Regions from separate parts of the Pectobacterium parmentieri genome, predicted to be linked through region 1. Evidence: predicted binding sites of a transcription regulator. Region 1 holds the regulator's gene; the other holds the start of a gene.

The links. The regulator CRP, encoded in region 1, controls carbon source genes, mostly activating them, when cyclic AMP is high. The targets are predictions, from matches to a motif close to ATGTGANNNNNNTCACAT.
Region 2: the regulator CRP is predicted to act here: its motif matches at 1,408-1,425, upstream of yrbN (protein YrbN).

The regions. Positions count from the first base shown of each region.
Region 1 is NZ_CP015749.1:4,705,108-4,708,264, forward strand. Features, by position in the region: gene argD (bifunctional acetylornithine/succinyldiaminopimelate transaminase) at 1-973, shown strand, start outside; gene crp (cAMP-activated global transcriptional regulator CRP) at 1,204-1,836, opposite strand; gene A8F97_RS21350 (OsmC family protein) at 2,211-2,618, shown strand; gene A8F97_RS21355 (phosphoribulokinase) at 2,785-3,157, opposite strand, start outside.
Region 2 is NZ_CP015749.1:3,282,454-3,285,610, reverse strand. Features, by position in the region: gene pnp (polyribonucleotide nucleotidyltransferase) at 1-305, shown strand, start outside; gene nlpI (lipoprotein NlpI) at 443-1,327, shown strand; gene yrbN (protein YrbN) at 1,432-1,509, shown strand; gene A8F97_RS14895 (DEAD/DEAH family ATP-dependent RNA helicase) at 1,502-3,157, shown strand, end outside.

The sequences.
Region 1 (3,157 bases):
CGCACTACGCCTCGCTAGCAAACTGATCGATGCCACGTTTGCCGATCGTGTGTTTTTTGTTAACTCCGGTGCAGAGGCTAACGAAGCGGCATTTAAGCTGGCACGTCACTATGCGGTTAAACGCCATAGTCCGTATAAAACCAAGATCATCGCCTTCTACAATGCATTCCATGGTCGCACGCTGTTCACCGTTTCAGTTGGCGGACAACCTAAGTATGCCGATGGTTTCGGGCCTAAGCCTGCCGATATTGTGCACGTACCATTCAACGATCTGGCTGCGGTTAAAGCAGTGATGGACGATCACACCTGCGCGGTTGTGCTGGAGCCGATTCAGGGAGAGGGCGGTATTACACCCGCTACGCCTGAGTTTTTGCAGGGCGTTCGTGAGTTGTGCGATCAACATAAAGCGCTGTTGGTGTTTGATGAAGTGCAGAGCGGGATGGGGCGTACCGGTAAATTATTCAGCTATATGCACTATGGGATTACGCCGGATATCCTGACAACCGCTAAAGCGTTGGGCGGTGGTTTCCCTATTAGCGCGATGCTGACGACGGAAGAGATCGCATCGGCCATGACGGTTGGGGTACACGGAACGACCTATGGCGGCAATCCGCTGGCCTGTGCGGTGGCAGAAGCCGCGCTGGATATCATCAATACGCCGGAAGTGCTGTCGGGCGTAGCAGATCGTCACGATCGCTTTGTTAGTGAACTTGAGAAAATCAACCAGCAGTACGGTGTGTTTGATCAGGTACGTGGTATGGGGCTGCTGTTGGGGGCCGAACTGAAACCGCAGTGGCATGGCCGTGCGGGCGAATTTCTGGCTGCCGCAACGGCACAGGGGCTGATGGTGTTGATGGCGGGTCCGAACGTCATCCGTTTTGTGCCGTCTTTGATCATTGATGAAGATGATATTGCACAGGGGATGGCGAAATTCGCCAACGCTGTTGCGCAGGTCGTTAACGCAGGAAACTGAGTTACGCTCTTAAAATAGCAGCGATAAAAAAACGTAGGGAACGTTTTTCAACGTCGCTTGCGACGGCCCGCAGGGGGGCGGCCAGGGATGGCACGCCATAAAAAACGTAGGGAACGTTTTTCAACGTCGCTTGCGACGGCGCGTGGGGTGACGAGCAGAAAACTCGCCATAAAAAAAGCGTGAGGCCGAGGCTTCACGCTTTTTTATTGGTAGGGTACCGCGACAGGGATTTAGCGAGTGCCGTAAACGACGATCGTTTTACCGTGTGCAGAGATCAGATTCTGGTCTTCTAACATTTTCAGAATGCGGCCCACGGTTTCACGCGAGCAGCCAACGATTTGCCCAATTTCCTGACGGGTAATTTTAATTTGCATGCCATCCGGATGTGTCATGGCATCAGGTTGTTTGGCCAGGTTGAGTAATGTTTGGGCGATACGGCCAGTCACATCAAGGAAGGCGAGGTTGCCGACTTTTTCTGAAGTCACCTGAAGTCTGTTTGCCATTTGCGCAGACAGGCGCATGAGGATGTCCGGGTTAACCTGGATGAGTTGACGGAATTTTTTGTATGAAATTTCAGCCACTTCACAGGCAGTTTTTGCCCGAACCCAGGCACTGCGCTCCTGACCTTCTTCAAACAGGCCTAGCTCACCAATAAAATCGCCCTGATTGAGGTAGGAAAGAATCATTTCCTTGCCTTCTTCATCTTTGATTAGCACTGCGACAGAGCCTTTCACGATGTAGTAAAGCGTTTCTGCTTTTTCACCTTGGTGAATCAGCGTGCTCTTCGATGGATACTTGTGGATATGACAATGGGAAAGGAACCATTCGAGAGTTGGGTCTGTCTGCGGTTTGCCGAGAACCATTCGCTATCATCCTCTGTTGTAATTCACTGCGCAAATTACAGGGGTCAGAGTTCCCTGTACGGCGTGTTTAACTGCTAAAAAAATAAAATTCAGTCTAGGCAGAATGACGTCAGGGAATATACTGGAACCACTGTACCCTTGATTTTCCGGTTGCTACCTTGCCGCACCGTAAACGTGGCTGGGTATGTCTGGCTACGTCATCATCTTCTTCGTTTCTGGGTTTGTCCAGAAAAGGTCTATTCTATTTTTGTTTTAACACAGCTTTAATGATGTGTCTTGTGTTGTCTCGCTTCAGCATGACAAAGCTCTGATTAACGCTGGTTTTTGTACAGTAACGATATAAATTTTCAAAAAAATTTTAGTGGAGAGGCATCATGCAGGCTCGGGTAAAATGGGTTGAAGGCTTAACGTTTTTGGGCGAATCGGCATCAGGGCACCAGATATTGATGGACGGTAATTCTGGCGATAAAGCGCCTAGTCCGATGGAAATGGTGTTGATGTCCGTAGGGGGATGCAGCGCGATTGATGTGGTTTCAATTCTGCAAAAAGGCCGCAACGATGTGGCAGATTGTGAGGTGAAATTAACCTCGGAACGCCGCTCTGAAGCGCCGCGTTTATTTACCCATATCAATCTGCATTTTATTGTGACGGGGAAAGGGTTGACCGATAACGTCGTTGAGCGGGCGGTTGCCCTATCAGCGGAAAAATACTGCTCCGTGGCATTGATGCTGGGCAAAGCCGTTGAAGTGACGCACAGTCACGAAATTAGAGCGCTGGCATAGTTCCTTCCTCTGGGCACTAATTCTGCTCACTTGAGCCCGTTATTAGGAGAAACACCGGGGGGGAGGTTCTCGTAGGGAGGCCTCACCCCGGTGGACGGCCCGAGTATCTCGATGCATAAACGATTGGTATTATCCTCGGGCACGTTCTCACCGTGCCCAGCTTTGCTTATTCGATGGCTTTCCCTTCTATCAGCCGCTGCACCAGCGGTGCCATGATTAGCTCCATCGCTAGCCCCATTTTTCCGCCGGGGACGACCAACGTGTTGATGTGGGAGATAAACGCCCCCTGCAACATGGCGAGCAGATAGGGATAATCAATATTATCCAATCCCTGAAAGTGGATGACGACGAAACTTTCATCCAGTGAGGGGATTGACTTGGCAGCAAACGGGTTGGAGGTGTCCACGGTGGGGACGCGCTGGAAGTTGATGTGTGTGCGAGAAAACTGTGGCGTGATGTAGGTGATGTAGTCTTCCATAGAGCGGACGACGGAATCCATCACCGCTTCACGCGAATGACCACGTTCATTGACGTCACGA
Region 2 (3,157 bases), 1.4 Mb from region 1:
AACACGCAATTCGTCGTATTGAAGAGATCACTGCCGAAATCGAAGTTGGCCGCGTGTATCAGGGTAAAGTGACTCGCATCGTTGACTTTGGTGCTTTCGTCGCTATTGGCGGTGGCAAAGAAGGCCTGGTGCATATTTCTCAGATCGCTGACAAGCGCGTAGAGAAAGTGACTGACTACCTGCAGATGGGTCAGGAAGTGCCGGTCAAGGTTCTGGAAGTTGATCGTCAGGGCCGCGTGCGCTTAAGCATCAAAGAAGCCAATGCACAAACTCAGGAAGCGGCAGCTCCGTCTTCTGAGGAATAACGACTGTTAGAAAACGGTCTTATGGCACCTTGCCTGATTATGGCAAGGTGCCGTGTATATCGTAAGGGTATGGATGTCCTTGCGTTGAGCGGTCCGGGACAGGATGTTCATCCAATGTTTGTCTTCGGGAGTGGGAAATGAAGCCTTTCTTGCGCTGGTGTTATGTTGCAACAGCACTCATGCTGGTAGGATGCAGCAACACGGATTGGCGTAAAGACGCAGTATTGGCGATTCCGTTACAGCCGACTTTGCAGCAGGAAGTGATCCTAGCACGCATGGAACAAATCCTTGCAAGCCGGGCATTAACCGATGATGAGCGAGCACAGCTATTATATGAGCGCGGAGTGCTGTATGATAGTCTCGGGTTACGGGCATTGGCGCGGAATGATTTTTCACAAGCGCTGACGATCCGCCCTGATATTCCAGAAGTTTTTAACTATTTGGGTATCTATTTAACGCAGGCAGGCAATTTTGATGCTGCCTATGAAGCGTTTGATTCTGTACTAGAGCTTGATCCAACTTACAATTACGCGCGTTTAAACCGTGGCATCGCTTTGTATTATGGCGGTCGCTATCTGTTAGCGCAGGATGATCTGCTGGCGTTTTATCGAGACGATCCGAATGATCCTTTCCGTTCGTTGTGGCTGTATCTTGTGGAGCGAGAAATCAATCCAGAGGCGGCCAAAATTGCGTTGAAGAAACGCTATGACGACGTAAAGAAAGGGCCTTGGGGATGGAATATTGTCGAATTCTACCTGGGTAGTATCAGTGAAAAAACACTGATGCAGCGGTTACAGGAAGAAGCTACGAATAACACTTCGCTCGCTGAGCATCTCAGTGAAACTGACTTCTATTTAGGTAAGCACTACCTAAGTCTGGGGGACAAGAACACCGCCTTGGCGCTGTTCAAGCTGACGGTTGCCAACAATGTCCATAACTTTGTTGAGCACCGCTATGCATTGTTGGAATTGGCGCTATTAGGCCAAGAGCAAGACGACCTATCAGGATCGGACCAGCAATAGCTGACGAACACGTAATCAGCCTGAAAAACCTCGGTTATCACCTTCACGGGTGAGGGCTTTTTTGTTCGCTTTTTAATCCAATTTGAGCCGGTTCACACTTTTCAATGAAAATGACTGAAAATTTTCACGACGAGTTATGTAGACTGGCCGCCATATTTAATGAGGCACGTGTACATGACTGATTTATCTACTTCTTTTTCCGATTTAGGGCTGTCTGCTCCTATTATTAATGCCCTGACCGATCTGGGTTATGAAAAACCATCGCCGATTCAGGCTGAATGTATTCCTCACCTGCTGAACGGTCGCGATGTGCTGGGTATGGCACAGACCGGCAGCGGTAAAACTGCGGCTTTTGCTCTGCCATTACTCAATAATTTAAAGCCTGAGTTAAAAGCACCGCAGATGCTGGTGTTGGCTCCAACCCGTGAACTGGCTGTTCAGGTTGCTGAAGCCTGTAATGATTTTGCCAAACATATGCACGGCGTTAATGTTGTTGCCCTGTACGGCGGCCAGCGTTATGACGTTCAACTGCGCGCTTTGCGTGGTGGGGCACAGATCGTTGTTGGTACTCCTGGCCGTCTGCTGGACCACCTGAAACGCGGTACGCTGGATCTGTCCAACCTGAGTGGTTTGGTACTGGACGAAGCAGATGAAATGCTGCGTATGGGCTTCATCGAAGATGTTGAAAACATCATGGCTCAGATCCCTGCTACGCATCAGACTGCGCTGTTCTCTGCAACTATGCCGGAAGCGATTCGCCGTATTACGCGCCGTTTCATGAAAGATCCGCAGGAAGTTCGCATCCAATCAAGCGTGACTACGCGTCCAGACATCAGCCAGAGCTACTGGACGGTGCAGGGTATGCGTAAAAATGAAGCATTGGTACGTTTCCTGGAAGCAGAAGATTTTGATGCGGCGATTATTTTCGTTCGTACCAAGAACGCAACGCTGGAAGTGGCAGAAGCGCTGGAACGCAGCGGTTACAACAGTGCCGCGCTGAATGGTGACATGAACCAGGCGCTGCGTGAGCAAACGCTGGAGCGTCTGAAAGATGGTCGTCTGGATATCCTGATTGCGACCGATGTTGCAGCACGTGGTCTGGACGTTGAGCGTATCAGTCTGGTAGTGAACTACGATATTCCGATGGATGCCGAGTCTTACGTCCACCGTATTGGTCGTACTGGTCGTGCAGGTCGTGCAGGTCGTGCACTGCTGTTTGTAGAAAACCGCGAGCGTCGCCTGTTGCGCAACGTTGAACGTACAATGAAGCTGACAATTCCTGAAGTGGAATTGCCAAATGCGGAATTACTGGGACAACGTCGCTTGGCTAAGTTTGCCGCTAAAGTACAGCAGCAACTGGAAAGCAGCGATCTGGACATGTACCGCGCGCTGTTGACGAAACTGCAACCGCAGGAAGAGCTGGATATCGAAACGCTGGCTGCCGCGCTGTTGAAAATGGCACAGGGAGAACGTCCTCTGATTCTGCCGCCAGATCCAGCATTCCGTCCTCGCCGCGAATTCCGCGATCGTGATGAGTCTCGTAGTGATTCACGTGGCGATCGTCGCCGCGATCCGCGTGATTCTCGCGAAAGCCGTGACGGTGACCGTCCACAGCGTCGTGAACGTCGTGAGTCGGGTGAGATGGAACTGTATCGTATCGAAGTGGGTCGTGATGACGGTGTTGAAGTTCGCCACATTGTTGGTGCTATCGCCAACGAAGGGGATATCAGCAGCCGCTACATCGGTAACATCAAGCTGTTCGGTTCCCACTCCACGATCGAGCTGCCAAAAGGTATGCCGGGCGACCTGTTATCACACTTTACCCGCACG